4 regions of the Bradyrhizobium sp. 154 genome follow, and region 4 is predicted to be linked to each of the others. Evidence: predicted binding sites of a transcription regulator. Region 4 holds the regulator's gene; each other region holds the start of a gene.
What was found. Region 4 encodes PhoB, which activates phosphate uptake and scavenging genes when phosphate is short. Its sites were predicted from a motif close to TGTCATNNANCTGTCAT; they were not measured.
Positions count from the first base shown of each region.

Region 1: a site for PhoB is predicted at 1,442-1,458, ahead of IVA92_RS31975 (UDP-2,3-diacylglucosamine diphosphatase). Genes of this name have one in related genera too.
Region 2: a site for PhoB is predicted at 2,596-2,612, ahead of phnC (phosphonate ABC transporter ATP-binding protein). Genes of this name have one in related genera too.
Region 3: a site for PhoB is predicted at 2,087-2,103, ahead of IVA92_RS05410 (DUF47 domain-containing protein). Genes of this name have one in related genera too.

Region 1 is NZ_JADPKG010000117.1:218,257-222,755, forward strand. Features, by position in the region: gene IVA92_RS31965 (Lrp/AsnC family transcriptional regulator) at 1-23, opposite strand, end outside; gene thiD (bifunctional hydroxymethylpyrimidine kinase/phosphomethylpyrimidine kinase) at 466-1,266, shown strand; gene IVA92_RS31975 (UDP-2,3-diacylglucosamine diphosphatase) at 1,482-2,294, shown strand; gene IVA92_RS31980 (glycosyltransferase family 1 protein) at 2,294-3,337, shown strand; gene IVA92_RS31985 (threonine/serine dehydratase) at 3,402-4,385, shown strand.
Region 2 is NZ_JADPKG010000048.1:51,231-55,729, reverse strand. Features, by position in the region: gene IVA92_RS11930 (DUF1045 domain-containing protein) at 1-651, opposite strand, end outside; gene IVA92_RS11925 (alpha-D-ribose 1-methylphosphonate 5-triphosphate diphosphatase) at 670-1,866, opposite strand; gene IVA92_RS11920 (chloramphenicol acetyltransferase) at 1,863-2,534, opposite strand; gene phnC (phosphonate ABC transporter ATP-binding protein) at 2,722-3,531, shown strand; gene phnD (phosphonate ABC transporter substrate-binding protein) at 3,593-4,499, shown strand, end outside.
Region 3 is NZ_JADPKG010000027.1:137,035-141,533, forward strand. Features, by position in the region: gene sugE (quaternary ammonium compound efflux SMR transporter SugE) at 1-301, shown strand, start outside; gene IVA92_RS05405 (inorganic phosphate transporter) at 294-1,301, opposite strand; gene IVA92_RS05410 (DUF47 domain-containing protein) at 1,398-2,042, opposite strand; gene IVA92_RS05415 (branched-chain amino acid ABC transporter permease) at 2,201-3,169, opposite strand; gene IVA92_RS05420 (branched-chain amino acid ABC transporter permease) at 3,171-4,034, opposite strand; gene IVA92_RS05425 (ABC transporter substrate-binding protein) at 4,109-4,499, opposite strand, start outside.
Region 4 is NZ_JADPKG010000030.1:262,573-267,071, reverse strand. Features, by position in the region: gene IVA92_RS06815 (aspartate aminotransferase family protein) at 1-877, opposite strand, end outside; gene IVA92_RS06810 (GcrA family cell cycle regulator) at 1,346-1,858, shown strand; gene phoB (phosphate regulon transcriptional regulator PhoB) at 2,119-2,826, opposite strand; gene phoU (phosphate signaling complex protein PhoU) at 2,841-3,557, opposite strand; gene pstB (phosphate ABC transporter ATP-binding protein PstB) at 3,569-4,390, opposite strand; gene pstA (phosphate ABC transporter permease PstA) at 4,387-4,499, opposite strand, start outside.

The DNA of each region.
Region 1 (4,499 bases), on a different contig from region 4:
ATCTGGACGAAAAAGGGAACCATCGCGGTCACTCCGAAAGCACATCTAGCCGGCTAATAGGCCAAAACCGGCCGGATTTAGCAAGCGAACTTGCCTGCCGCCAGATGCGGGTCCGGCGCTCAGCAGGTGACGGCCACGGCGGCGAATGCATCCCTGAGCCGCTGCGCGAGCTCGATCTTGCGATACGGCTTGGTCAGCACGATCGCTTGCGCATGCACGCGGCCCGGATTCAAGCTGGGCGCGATCCGCAAAGGCCATGATCATGCCGGAGCCCGAGCTCGTCCTGATCTCGACATTTGCGCGCAAGGCTCCCGCCAAATGGCTTTTCGGGTCCGGGCGGGCCTTAGCTGGAGCACGGCTGTGTCGCGAATCGGCGTGGCTTGCCGCTGGTCGCGCTTGCTGGTGTTCCACGGTCGCGCTAGGACAGGCCATGGCTGTGTCCGGATCAAGCAGATGTCTCCGGCGATGACGACGCCCGTGGCGCTCACTATCGCCGGCTCCGATTCGAGCGGGGGCGCCGGCATCCAGGCGGACCTGAAGACTTTTGCCGCGCTCGGCGTCTATGGCGCCTCCGCCATCACGGCGTTGACGGCGCAGAACACGCGCGGCGTCACGGGTATTCATGCGGTGCCGGCCGAGTTCGTCACCGCGCAGATCGATGCGGTGTTTTCCGATTTCGATGTCGGCGCTGTGAAAATCGGCATGGTGGCCCAGGCCGCCAGCATTGACGCGATCGCGGCCGCGCTGTCGCGCTGGGCGCCCCGGCACGTGGTGCTCGATCCCGTGATGGTGGCAACATCCGGCGACCGGCTGCTGGCCTCCGACGCCGTCAAGGCGTTGCGCACGAGACTGATACCGCTGGCCTCGGTGATCACGCCGAACCTGCCCGAGGCCGCTGCGCTGCTCGATGCACCGGTCGCGGCCAACCAGGCCGAGATCGAAAGCCAGGGGCGCCGTCTGCTGGCGCTCGGCTGCCGCGCGGTCCTGATCAAGGGAGGACACGGCGAGGGCGCGGAGAGCGTCGACTATCTGGTTGATGCCGACAACGCCATCGCGCTCGCGGCGCCCCGCCTTGCCACCAAGAACACCCATGGTACCGGCTGCTCGCTGTCCTCGGCCGTCGCGGCGGGTCTCGCCAGAGGCGAGGCGCTCGAGCAGGCGGTCCGCAGCGCCAAGGCCTGGATCAGCGCTGCGATTGGCGCCGCCGACCGCTTCAGCGTCGGCCACGGCCACGGGCCGATCCATCATTTCCACAAGTTCTACTGACGACCGCTAGCTCAAGCGGGAGAGGGAGCGGCCTGCCCTCCGTGCTTCCAGTGCGAACCTGATCCTGGACGAGGCGCTGCGCGCCATGTCGCCTGATTGTCGCATGCGACTGATATTCGCAGGGCAGGCGAGGCAAGGCGTGATTCGTATCGGAAGGTGCCTCAAAAGTTCAATCGGTCATCCCCCTGTCACGGGACATTGTTACAGGCTGGCGCATGGGAAGTTACGATGTGAGTGACGAGAGCCCGGAGCGGCGCTTTCGCACGTTGTTCATCTCCGACGTCCATCTCGGAGCCCGCGGTTCTCAAGCCGATCTTCTGCTGGACTTCCTGCGCTACCACGATGCCGACACCATCTATCTCGTCGGCGACATCGTCGACGGCTGGGCGCTGAAATCGAGCTGGCACTGGCCGCAATCCCATAACGACCTCGTCCAGAAGCTGCTGCGCAAGGCGCGCAAGGGCGCCAAGGTCATCTACATTCCCGGCAATCACGACGAGTTCCTGCGCAACTATTACGGCACGCATTTCGGCGGCATCGACGTGGTCGAGAACACCGTTCATACCGGCGTCGACGGCAAGCGCTATCTCGTCATTCACGGCGACATCTTCGACCTCGTGGTGCAGAACGCGCGCTGGCTCGCTCATCTCGGTGACAAGGCCTACGATTTCGCGATCCAGATGAACCGCCTCGTCAACTTCTTCCGCCGCTTGTTCGGCGTGCCCTATTGGTCGCTGTCGCAATGGGCCAAGCAGAAGGTCAAGAATGCCGTCAACTATATCGGCGCGTTCGAACAGGCTCTCGCCGCCGAAGCGCGACGTCACGACGCGCACGGCGTGATCTGTGGCCACATCCATTACGCCGTGATCCGCGACGAGGCCGGCATTCGCTACATGAATTGCGGCGACTGGGTCGAGAGCTGCACCGCGCTGGTCGAGCACGACGACGGCCGTTTCGAGATCATCACCTGGGCGGATCATTTGCAGAAGCCGGCAACCGTCCCGCAGGTCGCGGCAAGAGCTGCCTGATGCTCATCCTGGTCGCGACCGACGCCTGGCACCCGCAAGTCAACGGTGTGGTTCGGACGCTGACCAAGCTGGCCGACGCCGCAGAGGGGCTCGGCGTCGCGTTCACGTTCCTGACGCCGCAATCGTTCCGCACCTTTGCGATGCCGAGCTATCGCGACGTGCGCCTCGCCATGCCGCGCCCGGCGCGAATTGCAAAGCTGATCGAAGAAGCACGCCCGGACAGCATCCACATCGCGACGGAGGGGCCGATCGGCCTGATCGTCCGCCGCTATTGCCGCCAGCGCAAGCTACCGTTCACGACCAGCTTCCATACCCGCTTTCCAGAATATGTCCGGGCTCGCGTGCCAGTGCCGGGCTCGCTGATCTGGCGCGCGCTGCGCCGCTTTCATGCGCCCAGCCGCGCCGTGATGGCAGCGACGCCTGCGCTCGCGCGCGAGCTCGCCGAGCGCGGCTTCGACAATGTCGTGCTGTGGCCGCGCGGCGTCGACACCCATTTGTTCCATCCCCGCGCGATCGACCTCTGTCTGCCGGCGCCGGTGTTCCTTTCGGTCGGCCGGGTCGCGGTGGAGAAGAACCTGGAGGCCTTTCTTGACCTCGACCTGCCCGGCACCAAGGTGATCGTCGGTGACGGTCCGGCGCGTGCCTCGCTCGAAGAGGCCTATCCCGATGCGATCTTCCTCGGCGAGAAGCATGGCGAGGCGCTGGCGGAAATCTATGCTGCGGCCGACGTCTTCGTGTTCCCGAGCAAGACCGACACGTTCGGCCTGGTCCTGCTGGAGGCGCTCGCGAGTGGCCTGCCGGTGGCGGCCTTTCCGGTGAAGGGGCCCCGCGACGTGATCGGCAATGCGCCGGTCGGCGCGCTCGATCATGATCTGCGCAACGCCTGCTTCGCCGCGCTCGACATCTCCAGGCAGGGCTGCGTCGCGTTCGCCGCCAATTACACCTGGGAGGCTTCGGCCCGGGCTTTCGTGGCCAGCATCGAGGCGCTGGGCGCGGTGCTGCCCTGCCGGAAAGAGGCGGAACAGCCGCGCTTCGTGGCCTAATCGACCAAAAATCCTCGCGGGGAGGTGTCTTGCTCGCAGCTCCCAGGCCGCGATAAGGTCTGATATGACTGAACAGCTCCTCCCGGTCGGCCCCGCCGACATCGACGCCGCAGCGCGCGTGATCGCGCATTACGCCATCCGCACCCCGCTGTTGTCTTTCCCCGTGCTCAACGAGCGCGTCGGCGCAAAGGTCTTCCTGAAGCCGGAGATGCTCCAGCGCACCGGCTCGTTCAAGTTCCGCGGCGCCTTCAACAAGGTATTCTCGATCCCGCAGGACAAGCGCGCCGGCGGCGTCGTCGCGTTCTCCTCCGGCAACCACGCCCAGGGCGTGGCGGCCGCGGCGAAGATCCTCGACATGCAGGCGACCATCGTGATGCCGGCGGATGCGCCGCTGTCCAAGCGCGAGCGCACCAAATCCTACGGCGCCGAGGTCGTGCTGTACGATCGCGACCGCGACGACCGCGAGGCGATCTCGCGCGGCATTGCCGAGAAGCGCGGTGCGACGCTGGTCAAGCCGTATGATGATCCCTTCGTGATTGCGGGGCAGGGCACCGCCGGCCGCGAGATCGCCGAGGACATGGCGGGCCTCGGCCTTGCCCCCGACATCGTGGTGGCACCGGCTTCCGGCGGCGGCTTGATCGCGGGCGTCGCGACGGCCGTGAAGGCGCGCTATCCGCTGGCCGAAATCGTGGTCGCGGAGCCCGAGGCGTTCGACGATCACGGCATTTCGCTGACCGCGGGTCACCGCGAGCCGCATCCGCCGGCAGGCCGCACCATTTGCGATGCGCTGATGGCCCTGATGCCCGGCGAGATGACGTTTGCGATCAACAGCAAGCTGCTCGCGCGCGGTGTCACCGCGTCCGATGCCGAAGTCGGTGCTGCCGTGGCGTTTGCCTATCGCGAGCTCAAGCTCGTGGTGGAGCCGGGCGGCGCCGTGGGCCTTGCCGCGCTGCTGGCGGGACGTCTCGACGTCGCCGGCAAGAACGTCGTCATCGTGCTCTCCGGCGGCAATGTCGATGCGGATCTGTTCGCCGAGCTGGTGGCTTAGCTAGCATCATTCCGGGGCGCGCATGAGCGCGGCCTGCGCCTCATGGCACAACCTGGAATGACCAGAACTGACATGGAGAAGGGCAGAGCGTTGCCGCTCTACCCCTTTTGCATT
Region 2 (4,499 bases), on a different contig from region 4:
GTCGTCCTGTTTGAACAGTACGATGCGGTCGATCACGAGCGTCTTGGATCCTAGCGCTGCAAACCTGCTCCGCAGCATCTCCAGAATGGGCCCGCGGCGCTCTGCGTCCAGCCGTCCTGTCAGGGTCATGTGAAAGCGAAATTCTTCCATCACGTAAGGGTAGCCCCAGCGGTCGAGGTAATCGCGCTGCCGCTCGCTCAGTTTCTCGGGCTTGCGACGCGCGCGATCTTCCGCGCTCAGAGGGGCGCGGAACGAGTCGAATTCGCTGACACAATCGGCGGCGAGCTGCTGGAGCGCATCGACCGGCTCGGCCGCGATCACGGCAATGAAGCCGCTTATGGAATCGACGACCAGTCGTATCGCCGGAATCGGTCGCTCCTTACCAGCAAATGCCGCGCAGGCCGCCGCGAGCTCGGCCTCGCTCTTGCCCGGCGCCAGCATCATCGGCGCCTTCAGTGTGGCGTGAAAACCGTATTTGCGGGGATCGGCGCTGATATCGCGCCAGTCCGGCGCGACATCCAGTGCCTCGCGCGGAAACGGCACTTCGTCGCCGGTGTAGGCATCGTAGCCGAGCAGCTCGGCGCCGAAGCGGGAGAGGGCGCTGTGGGCGTCGGCCGCAAAATAGATCGCGTAGCGGGGAAAACCTGTCATCGCCTCAGCATAACCAATTTAAGCCGCAACGACAGCCTCGCGCGGCGCCGCCGCTGCTGCTGTGAGCAGCCGCGTCGCATCGGTGAGATGCACCAGCTTGCCGCCTGATATCACGGCGATTAGCCGCGGCCGCAACTCCACGCTGTCGTCGACCAAAAGAATGTCGGCGCGGCGCCCTTCCGCGATGGCGCCGCGATCGGTAAGGCCGGTTGCACGCGCAGGTCCGGCAGAGACCAAATCCCAGGCCTGCTCCAGCGGCAGCACGCGGTCGGCGGCGAGCCGGAATGCGGCCAGCAGCTGTGCCGGATAGTAATAGTCCGAGGCCAGCACCGAGCAGAGACCCTTGGCGACCATGTCCGACGCCCTGGTCCAGCCGGTATGGCTGCCGCCGCGCACGACGTTGGGAGCGCCATAGACGATGGCGTCGCCGTGGCTTGCTGCCGCCCGCGCTGTCTCCTCGTTGATCGGAAACTCGGCGATCAACGCGCCGAGATCGCGAAACTCCTGGCGCATCGCCGGCGTCGCATCGTCATGCGAGAGCATTCGCACCCCGGCGGCGCGGGCTGCCGCCGCAAGCCGCGAGACCGACGCCGGAACGTCGGTGGCGCGCGCCACCACACGTTCGACCAGCCGGTCAAATTCCTCGCTCGATAGGCCGGTGCGCTCCACCATGCGGTTGCGCTTGCGCGGCTTGGCCATGTCCGCAACCGTGCCGTCCATGTGGTCGTTGAAGGCGAACAGGTCGACGCGGCCTTCCGCGAGCCACTGGCTGATCTCGGTCTCGGCATCGAGATTGTAGGTCTCGTGCCGCAGGTGGAAGCGGGTGTCGGCGGCGAATTGCGGACGCTGCCGCTCGATCGCCTCCATCAGGCCGCGCGCATTGTCAGCGCTGCGCAAGCCAGGCTCCCACGAACAGGTCGTGGCGTGGAACACCGTGGTGATGCCGTTGCTGATCGCCTGACGATCACTGTCGGCGAGCGCGACGTCGATCGGGAAATCGACGCCGGCGCGCGGCATCATCTGGCGCTCGAAGGCATCGCCATGCAGATCGACGATGCCTGGCAGCACCAGCAGGTCGCGGGCATCGATAGCGAGCCGCGCGCGGCCGCGAGGGACATCGACCAACGCAATGTCCGTTCCGGACACGAGAAGTGAGGTTTCGACGAGCCCGGCGCCGATCAGGACCCGGCCGCCTTCAAGGAAAATGTCTGTCACGCGACCGCGCTTGGTTTGCTGGCAGGAGAACCGGTGAAAGAGCTCGCCCGTGCTTCGTATGTCGCGAGGAAATCTTCAATCCCGAGCTTGCGGAAATCGGGCAGCACTTCACGCAATTTGTCGTGATCCCAGTCCCACCAGGCGAGCTTGGCGAGCCGGCCGGCGATCTGCTCCGAGAACCGCCGCCGCACGATGCGCGCCGGATTGCCGGCGACGATGGTGTAGGCCGGCACGTCCTTGGTGACGATAGCGCCCGCCGCGATCACCGCGCCGGTGCCGATATTGCGGCCGGGCAGCACGATCGCGCCGTGGCCGATCCAGACATCGTGACCGACATGGACGTGATGCTGGCGGCGCCAGTCGAAGAACTCGGTGTCGTCGCTTTCACCTTCGAAATAGGCGCTTGAACGGTAGGTGAAATGCGCCTGGGTCGCACGATGCATCGGATGATTGCCGGGATTGATCCGCGTCATTGCCGCGATCGAGCAGAACTTTCCGATGGTGGTGTAGGTGATCTGGGCATCGTTGACGACATAGGAGTAATCGCCCATCGCCACTTCATGCAGTACGGTGCGCGCGCCGACCTCGGTGTAGGCGCCGAGCCTGGCCTCGTGCAGCTTGGCCGAGGGATCAATGGTCGGCTGAATCGAAAGAGCTTTGGCGGCCATGTTGCATCCGAAGCGCGAGGGTGGGGCATTTTTCTTGGAGCGGCTTGATGACAATGCTTTGATGACAACGTCATGACGTGGCGATGACAGGGGATGACGTGTGTTGGATCGCCGCACCGCAACGCGGATGTCACACAAGTGTTAAGCGCCGGCGTTAGCGGTGGGTCCGATTAATCTGGAGCCCTGCATGCTGGTCGTGGAAGGTCTGACGTGTCGCTTCGGCGCAAAGGCCGCGGTGGACGACGCTTCGTTTCAAGTTGCCCCGGGCGGCTTCGTCGGTGTGATCGGACGGTCCGGCGCCGGCAAGTCGACCCTGCTGCGGACCATCAACCGCCTGGCGACGCCGACCGAGGGCCGCATCCTGTTCGACGGCATCGATGTCACCGCGCTGCGCGGCAAGGAGCTGCGGCAGTGGCGGGCGCGCTCGGCAATGATCTTCCAGCAGTTCAACCTGGTCGGCCGGCTCGATGTCCTCACCAACGTCCTGATGGGGCGCCTCGCAACGATGCCCGCCTGGCGCTCGCTGTCGCAGCTCTGGCCCGAGCAGGATAAGGCGCTGGCGATGTCCGCGCTGGAGCAGTTCGACATCGCCGCGCTCGCCGCCCAGCGCGCCGACCAGCTCTCCGGCGGACAGCAGCAGCGCGTGGCGATTGCCCGCGCCCTGGTCCAGCAGCCCGACATCATCCTCGCCGACGAACCGATTGCCTCGCTCGATCCGCGCAACACCAAAATCGTGATGGATGCGCTGCTGCGCATCAACAAGCATTTCGGCATCACCGTGCTCTGCAATCTGCATTCGCTCGATCTGGCGCGCAGCTATTGCGACCGCCTGATCGGCATGGCGCAGGGCCGCGTGGTGTTCGATGGCGCGCCGGCCGCGCTGACCGATCACGTGGCGCGCGAGCTCTACGATCTCGAAGCCGCCGACGTCATGGGCGGCATGCCCATCCCGGCGCCCGAGGGCGTTCCGGCGCTCGGGACGGCCGCGGCGGCCTGAGCCTCGCCTCTTTTACTCAAGTCTTTGCGTCAAGCGATCCCCAACCGATGAAGAGGGTACCATGATCACTCGCAGATTAATCCTTGCCGGCGTCGCCGCGCTCGCCTTTGCCACCTCCGCCTCGGCGGACGACTGGAAAGCCAAATATCCCGAGCTGACCTTCGCGGTCGTGCCGGCGGAGAACGCCTCCGGCGTCACCGAGCGCTGGGCGCCGTTCGTGAGCTATCTCTCCAAGGAACTGGGCGTGAAGGTCACGCTGCGCATCGCCAACGACTATGCAGCCGTCATTGAAGGCCAGCGTGCCGGCAACATCCAGATCGCGAGCTACGGCTCGGCCTCGTTCGCCCGCGCCCGTCTGACCGGTGTCAAGACCGACGCCTTCGCCAACGACATCAACGCGGACGGCTCGACCGGCTATTATTCGGTGTTCTTCGTCAAGGCGAGCAGCCCCTACAAGAAGGTCGATGACCTCAAGGGCAAGAATCTCGGCCTCGTCGACCCGAACTCGACCTCCGGCAACAACGTGCCGCGCTTCGAACTCGACAAGATGGGCATCCCAGATACCGACACCTATTTCGGCAAGGTCGTCTTCACCGGCAGCCACGAGAATGCGATGCTGGCGCTGGCGCAGGGCACGGTCGACGTTGCCGCCAACCAGTGGACCAGCGATGACGATTCCACGCTGGCGCAGATGCTGACCAAGGGCATGCTGAAGAACACCGACGGCTCGGCGATGAAGAAGGACGATTTCCGCATCATCCACAAGTCGGCGCCGATCATCAACGGCCCTTATGCCTACAATTCCGACCTGCCGGAGGATGCCAAGGCCGCCATCGCCAAGGCATTCTTCGATGCGCCGGCCAAGGACAAGGCCGCGTTCGACCGTCTCTCCGATGGCCAGAAGAAGGGCTTTCATCCCGCCACCACCAAGGACTGGGATGGCACGATCGAGCTGATCAAGTTCGTCG
Region 3 (4,499 bases), on a different contig from region 4:
CCTGTTGATCGCCGGGCTTCTCGAGATCACCTGGGCGATCGGCCTGAAATACACCGAGGGCTTTACCAGGCCTGTTCCGTCCGTCGTCACGCTCGCGGCCATGGCCGGCAGCGTCATCTTGCTCGGACTCGCTCTCAAATCACTGCCCGTCGGAACCGCCTACGCTGTCTGGACCGGAATCGGCGCGGTCGGCACCGCGACGCTCGGCATCATCCTGTTCGGCGAGCCGGCCACGGCGTTCCGCCTCGCCAGCATCGCGCTCATCGTCGCCGGAATTGCGGGCCTAAAGTTCGTTACTTGACGAAGATCTTGACCACCCACCAGGTCAGCGCGGCGACGATGGCCGAGGCCGGGATCGTGATCACCCAGGCATAGACGATCGAGCTCGCGACGTTCCAGCGCACCGCCGAGACGCGGCGGGCGGCGCCGACGCCGACGATGGCGCCGGTGATGGTGTGGGTGGTCGAGACGGGAACGCCGAGGAAGGTCGCCATGAACAGGGTCGCAGCGCCCCCGGTCTCGGCGCAAAAGCCCTGCATGGGCGTCAATTTGGTGATGCGCAGGCCCATTGTGCGGACGATGCGCCAGCCGCCCATCAGCGTGCCCAGCGCCATCGCGGCCTGGCAGGACAGCACGACCCAGAACGGCACCGAGAATTCGCTGCCGAGATGACCCTGCGAATAGAGCAGCACCGCGATGATGCCCATCGTCTTCTGGGCGTCGTTGCCGCCATGGCCGAGCGAATAGAGCGAGGCGGAGGCGAATTGCAGGATGCGGAAGGCGCGATCGACGGCGAAGGGCGTCGAGCGCACCGAGGCCCAGGACACGATCGCCACCAGCATCATTGCGAGCAGGAAGCCGACCAGGGGCGACAGCACGATTGCCAGCACCGTCTTCGACAATCCGCTCCACACTGCCGCCGAAATGCCCGCCTTGGCCATGCCGCCGCCGACGAGCCCGCCGATCAGCGCATGCGAGGACGATGACGGGATGCCGAGCGCCCAGGTCACGAGGTTCCAGACGATGGCCCCGACCAAGGCCGCAAAGATCACTTGGGCGTCGACGATGGAGGGATCGATGATGCCGGTACCGATGGTCTGGGCGACGTGCAACCCGAAGACCATGAAGGCGACGAAATTGAAGAACGCGGCCCAGAATACCGCAAATTGTGGCCGCAGCACGCGGGTCGAGACGATGGTCGCGATCGAATTGGCGGCGTCATGGAGCCCGTTCAAGAAATCGAACAGCAGCGCGACGGCGATCAAGCCGACCAGGACGGGAAGAGCCAACGCAGCATCCACAGCGGCCCTGCCTCAGTTTTTTCGCATGATCTCCGCGCAAACGCGTTCAGCGCTTGTCGCGAAGGAAAACCGCGGCACATTTTTCCGGATCATGCGTTACACTTGCTCGATCACGATGCTGTTGATCTCGTTGGCGACGTCGTCGAAACGGTCGGCCACCTTCTCGAGATGGTCGTAGATCTCTGCGCCGACGATGAAATCCATCGCGTTGCCCGCGCGATGCTTGAGGAACAGCTCCTTCAGCCCGATGTCATGGAGGTCGTCGACGCGGCCCTCCAGCTTGCCCAGCTCTTCGGTGATCGCCGTCAGCATGGCGACGTTCGGGCCGATCGACTGCATCAGCGGCAGCGCGCGCCCGACCAGATTGGCGCATTCGATCAGAAGCCCGCCGATCTCGCGCATCGGCGGCTCGAAGGCGCGGACCTCGAACAGCATCACGGCTTTCGCCGTCTGCTGCATCTGGTCGATGGCGTCGTCCATCGAGGTGATCAGGTTCTTGATGTCGCCGCGGTCGAACGGAGTGATGAAGGTGCGGCGCACCGCCGTCAGCACTTCGCGGGTGATGTTGTCGGCGTCGTTCTCGAACTGGTTGACGCGCTGGCAATAGACCGGCGTTTCCTCGCCCCCGTTGAGCATGCTCTGGAGCGCGATCGAGCCCTGGATCACGGTCTGGGCATGACGGTCGAACAGGTCGAAGAACCGTTCCTCCTTGGGCAGGAAAGCACGAAACCATCGCATCATGGGGATAGGCTACCGGTTGGAAAAATGGCCTGGCCCGAATGGGCCGTCATGAAACTGTCATAGACCATTTTCGATCCACGCGCGTGTCATCTCACGCCCGCGGCGCCGGATCATCCACCGCTTTCGAGCGACCGGTAAACCGATTTTAAATCAGCTACTTAGAGCGATCGCCGGAAGTAATGCGCGATTTCGCCGATGACCCCGCGGCGGAAGGTGAGCACGCAGATCACGAAGATCGCGCCTTGGATCACCGTCACCCATTGGCCGAAGCCCGCCAGATATTGCTGCATGGCGATGATCACGAAGGCGCCGATCACGGGACCGAAGATGGTTCCGAGACCGCCGACCAGCGTCATCAGGACGACCTCGCCCGACATCGACCAGTGCACGTCGGTGAGCGAGGCGTTCTGCGCCACGAACACTTTCAGCGCACCGGCAAAGCCGGCCAGCGTGCCCGACAGGATGAAGGCCAGGAACTTGTACTGGTCGGTACGGTAGCCGAGCGAGATCGCCCGCGGCTCACTCTCGCGGATCGCCTTCAGGACCTCGCCGAACGGCGAGTTGATGATGCGGAAGATCAAGAGGAAGCCGGCGAGGAAGCCGACCAGCACGACATAGTAGAGCACGGTCGGCTTGGACAGATCGAGTACACCGAACATGTACCCTTGTGGAATGCCCTGGATGCCATCCTCGCCATGGGTGAACGGCGCCTGCAGGTAGATGAAATAAAGAAGCTGCGACAGCGCCAGCGTGATCATCGAGAAATAGATGCCCTGGCGACGGATCGAGATGTAGCCGGTCACGATCGACAGCACGAACGCGGCGGCGACGCCGACGAGGATGCCGAGCTCGGGCGGAAGCGCCCATACCTTCAGCGCATGTGCGCTGCAGTAGCCGGCAATCCCCAGGAACATCGCGTGCCCGAACGACAGCAGGCCGCCATAGCCGACCAGCAGATTGAAGGCGCAGGCGAGCAGCGCAAAGCACAGCGCCTGCATCACGAAGAACGGATAGACTCCTGTGAACGGCACCGACGCCAAGAGCAGCGCCATCACTACGAACACGATCATCTCGTCGCGCACCGTGCGCGGGGTTACCGGCAGCGTGTCGTCCGTCAAGGCTGTCATATCAGGCCGCCCTTCCCGTCAATCCCGTTGGCTTCACCAAGAGCACCAGCACCATCAGCACGAACACGACGGTGTTGGAGGCCTCGGGGTAGAAATATTTGGTCAGGCCCTCGATCACACCGAGCGCAAAGCCGGTGATGATCGAGCCCATGATCGATCCCATGCCGCCGATCACGACCACCGCGAACACGACGATGATGAGGTCGGCGCCCATCAGCGGCCGCACCTGGTTGATCGGCGCCGAGAGCACGCCGGCGAGCGCGGCAAGGCCGACGCCGAGACCATAGGTCAGCGTGATCATGCGCGGCACGTTGACGCCGAAGGCGCGCACCAGCGTCGGGTTCTCGGTGGCGGCACGCAGGTAAGCGCCGAGCCGCGTCTTCTCGATCAGGAACCAGGTCGCAAGGCACACCACCAGCGAGAACACGACCACCCAGCCGCGATACACGGGCAGGAACATGAAGCCGAGGTTCATGCCGCCCTTGAGCTGGTCCGGAATGGCGTAAGGCAGGCCGGAGGAGCCGAAATAGTTCTGGAACACGCCCTGCACGATCAGCGCGATGCCGAAGGTCAGGAGCAGGCCGTAGAGGTGGTCGAGCCCGGTCAGCCATTGCAGCATGGTCCGCTCCAGGATCATGCCGAAAATGCCGACGATGATGGGCGCCAGCAGCAACGCCCACCAATAATTGATGCCGCCGAGGTTCAGCAGGAAATATGCGACGAAGGCGCCCATCATGTAGAGCGCGCCGTGGGCGAAATTGATGATGTTGAGCATGCCGAAGATCACGGCAAGCCCGAGACTGAGCAGCGCGTAGAACGAGCCGTTGATCAGTCCCACCAGTAGCTGAGCGTAAAGAGCCTGCATCGATCCCGCACCCGGTCCCTTCGGCGTTCCCTTAAAAAGTTGCTCGCAAGCCTGATGGCCTGCGGGCCGTCATCTTACTTCTTCAAGAGCGCGCACTTGCTCTCGGACAGCGGCGTAAAGGCCTGATCGCCCGGCACCGTGCCGACCAGCTTGTAGAAGTCCCACGGTCCCTTGGACTCCGAGGGCTTCTTCACCTCGAATAGATAGGCGTTGTGAATGGTGCGGCCGTTGGGCTGGATCTCGCCCTTGCCGAACAGATCGTCCTCGGTCGGCATCGACTTCATCTTCTCGACCACCTTGACGCCGTCATGCGGATTGCCGCCGAGCGCTTCGAGGGCCTTGAGATAGTGCCGCACGCCCGCATAGACGCCGGCCTGCACCATGGTCGGCGGCGCATTGTTCTTCATCTTCTCGGCGAAGCGCTTGGAGAACGCCCGGGTCTGGTCGTTCATGTCCCAATAGAAC
Region 4 (4,499 bases):
CGTCGAGCACGGCGTTCGCAGCGGAAATCGCGAGCGGATTGCCGCCGAAGGTCGAGCCGTGCGAGCCGGGCGTCATGCCGGAGGCCGCTTCCGCGGTGGCAAGACAAGCGCCGATCGGGAAGCCGCCACCGAGCGCTTTCGCCAGCGACATCACGTCGGGGGTGACGCCGAGACGGCGATGCGCGAACAGATCGCCGGTGCGGCCCATGCCGGTCTGCACCTCGTCGAACGCGAGCAACAGGCCCTTCTCGTCACAGAGCTGACGCAGCGCCTTGAGGAAGGCGGGTGTTGACGAACGCACACCGCCCTCGCCCTGGATCGGCTCGATCAGGATGCCGGCGGTCTGCGGACCGATCGCCTTCTTCACGGCCTCGATATCGCCATGCGGGACCTGGTCGAAGCCATCCATGGGCGGGCCGAAACCTTCAAGATATTTTGCCGAGCCCGTCGCCGCCAACGTCGCCAGCGTGCGGCCGTGGAAGGCGCCTTCGAAGGTGATCATGCGATAGCGATCGGGATGGCCTTTGGCGGCATGATAGCGCCGCACGACCTTGATCACGCATTCCAACGCTTCGGCGCCGGAATTGCAGAAGAACACGAAGTCCGCGAAACTTTCGTTGCACAAACGCGTTGCAAGCCGTTCGCCATCGGGACTCTGGAACAGGTTCGACATGTGCCAGAGCTTGGTCGCCTGCTCCTGCAATGCCTTGACCAACGCAGGATGGGCGTGGCCGAGCGCGTTCACGGCGACGCCCGAGGTGAAATCGAGATAGCGATCGCCATTGGTCGCGATCAGCCAGCAGCCTTCGCCGCGCTCGAAGCCAAGGTCCGCCCTGGCGAAAACGGGAAGCAGATGCGGCGCGGCGCTGTTGGTCATGACCATCACTTGGATGTTGCATTTGGACGTTGAGACCTGCCTGGCATGCCTTGCGCAGCGCACCATTGACCGGTCCGGAAAACGAAACGTGCCGCCTTTTAAGGGCGGCACGCGTCACCATCTTATGCCTGGCAAGACGGGTGTCAATGCCGCCCGGAAAGCCTCGCGAAACGCGAAATCCGTAGTCTTGCGGTGCCGATCTTGCGGGGTTTTCACCACGGAACATGTGGAAGCGAGTCGGCGGACTCTTGCGCGGGAGTCACGCCATATTGTAGCGTTTGGACTGTCAGATACGACATCTCGTGCAGCGGTTCTGATCCCAAGAGTCCTCATGTACCGGCGTAAACGTTCGGGCGTCAGTCACGCGCCCGGCGAGCCTTAAGGGATTCTGACGGCACGGGTTTTTCAAGGCTTAAGCATTCGCTGTGAGGCCCCAGGATGGCGGCGCGCAACGAGGGAAAGGGTGCAATGACGGTTTTGACCTGGTCCGACGATCGCGTCGAGCAGCTGAAAAAGCTCTGGGAGGCCGGACTTTCGGCCAGCCAGATCGCGGCCGAGCTCGGCAATGTGACCCGCAATGCCGTGATCGGCAAAGTGCACAGGCTCGGCCTGTCGGGCCGCGCCAAGAGCCCTTCATCGGCAGCGCCGCGGCCGCGCAAGGCGCGGCCCGCGCAGCATATGATGCGGGTGACCCGGCCGATCTCGCGCGGCAACACCGCGCTGGCGCAGGCCTTCGAGGTCGAGGTGGAGGCCGAACCGGTCACCTACGACAACGTGGTGCCGATGAGTCAGCGGCTGTCGCTGCTGGAATTGAACGAGGCGACGTGCCACTGGCCGGTCGGCGATCCCTCCAGCCCGGACTTCTTCTTCTGTGGCGGCAAGGCGCTGTCAGGCCTGCCCTACTGCGCCCAGCACTCGCGCGTCGCCTATCAGCCGGCAGCGGATCGCCGGCGGGCGGCACCGAAGCCGAGCACGCGGTGATTATTTCCTGAGATCGAACCGGCAGCCGTCACGCGGTGACGGCGCAACAAACCCGACGTCGTCCCGGACAAGCGAAGCGCCGGACCGGGACCGATAGCCACCGCAAGCCGTGGTTACGGGGACTCGGAGTTACCTTTTCGCGCAACAACCACGTCCTGTGGCTATGCGTCCGGATCGGCGCTTCGCTCCGGACAACGCTGCGCGTTGCCGGGAGCTACGCTTGTCCGGGACGACGACCGAGCTTGGTGACGCAGTTGGGCCTACGTCTGCTCCGCCTTTGCAAACCGATCATCCAGCGCATAACCCGCGCCGCGGACGGTGCGGATCGGGTCCTGCTCGCGGCCGAGATTGAGCAGCTTGCGCAGGCGGCCGATATGGACGTCGACGGTGCGCTCGTCGATGTAGATGTCGCGGCCCCAGACGCTGTCGAGCAGCTGCTCGCGCGAGAACACGCGGCCGGGATGCTCCAGGAAGAACTCCAGCAGGCGATATTCGGTCGGGCCGAGATCGATCGGCCGGCCCGAGCGCGCGACGCGGCGCTTGTCGCGATCGAGCTCGATGTCGCCATAGGCGAGCACGGTGGCGAGCCGCTCGGGGCTTGCGCGCCGCAGAAGGCCCTTCACGCGCGCGAGCAGCTCCGGCACCGAGAACGGCTTGACGATGTAGTCATCGGCGCCGGTCGCAAGACCCCGCACCCGCTCGCTTTCCTCGCCGCGCGCGGTCAGCATGATGATCGGGAGCTGCTTGGTCTCGGGACGGGTGCGCAGCCGCCGACACAACTCGATGCCGGACAGTCCCGGCAGCATCCAGTCGAGCACGATCAGATCGGGGATGTGTTCCTTGAGGCGGGTGTCGGCGTCGTCGCCGCGCATTACCGTCTCCACGTCATAGCCGTCGCCTTCGAGGTTGTAACGGAGAAGCTCGGTGAGAGCTTCCTCGTCCTCAACCACCATAATGCGTGCGCCCATGTTGTCGTCGCTCCCTAGGTATTCGGTACCGTCGTGGCGAAGGTCGTCATGTCGCCCTTCGGCCGCTTGTCGGTGATCGCCTGCCCCTCGATCATGTAGAACACGGTCTCGGCGATGTTGGTGGCGTGATCACCGATGCGCTCGATGTTCTTGGCGCAAAACATCAGATGGATGCAGAACGAGATGTTGCGCGGATCCTCCATCATATAGGTGAGGAGCTCGCGGAACAGAGAGGTGCAGATGGCGTCCACTTCCTCGTCGCCCTTCCACACCGCCATCGCCGCCGGCAAATCGTGCGCGGCATAGGCATCCAGCACCGACTTGACCTGCTGCTGCACGAGGTCGGTCATGTGCTCCAGGCCGCGGAACAGTTTCAGCGGATGGAAGTCCGTCTCCAGCGCCGCAACGCGCTTGCCCATGTTCTTGGCGAGGTCGCCGATGCGCTCGAGATCGGTGGCAACGCGCATGGCGCCGACGATCTCGCGTAAATCCACCGCCATCGGCTGGCGGCGGGCGATGGTGAGCACGGCGCGCTCCTCGATGCGCTTCTGAAGCGCGTCGAGCTCGGCATCGGTGGTGACGACGCGCTGGCCGAGCGCGACGTCGCGGCGGATCAGCGCGTCGACGGAATCGACGATCATGCGCTCGGCGATGCCGCCCATCTCGGCGACGAGGCGAGTGAGCTCCTGGAGGTCGGTATCGAAGGCCTTTGCGGTATGTTCAGTACCCATGTCCCGTCTCCTCAGCCGAACCGGCCGGTGATGTAATCCTGCGTACGCCGGTCGCTCGGCGACGTGAAGATCTTGCTGGTGTCGTCGAACTCGATCAGCTCGCCGAGATACATGAAGGCGGTTTTATCAGAGACGCGCGCCGCCTGCTGCATGTTGTGGGTGACGATCGCGATCGTGTAGTTCTCGGACAATTCCTGGATCAGCTCCTCGACCTTGGCGGTCGAGATCGGGTCGAGCGCCGAGCAGGGCTCATCGAACAAGATCACTTCGGGCCGCACCGCGACCGTGCGGGCGATGCAGAGGCGCTGCTGCTGGCCGCCGGAGAGCGACAAGCCGGACGCGTTGAGCTTATCCTTGACCTCGTTCCACAGCGCGCCGCCGCGCAGCGCCTTCTCGACGCGGTCGTCCATCTCGGACTTCGAGATCTTCTCGTAGAGGCGGATGCCGAAGGCGATGTTCTCGTAGATCGTCATCGGGAACGGCGTCGGTTTCTGGAACACCATGCCGACCCGGGCGCGCAGCAGGTTGAGGTCCAGCTTGGGATCGAGGATATTGGTCTGGTCGAGCAACAGCTGGCCGGTGGCGCGCTGGCCCGGATAGAGATCGTACATCCGGTTGAAGATGCGCAGCAGGGTCGACTTGCCGCAGCCCGACGGGCCGATGAAGGCCGTGACGCGGTTGGTGCCGAGGGCCAGATTGATGTTCTTCAGCGCGTGGTGCTCACCGTAGTAGAAATTGAGGTTGCGCGCGGTGACCTTGGCAGGCGCCTCGGGTAGCGGCTGTGAGCCGGGATGAACGGTCGGCGCACTTACGGAAACAGACATTTCACTCATTTTGCAGTCCTCTCGGCGCCAAGGATGCGCGCGCCAATGTTCAGGGCAAGCACGGTCAGGGTGATGAGCAGCGCCCCACTCCAGGCGAGCTGCTTCCAATAGGCGTAGG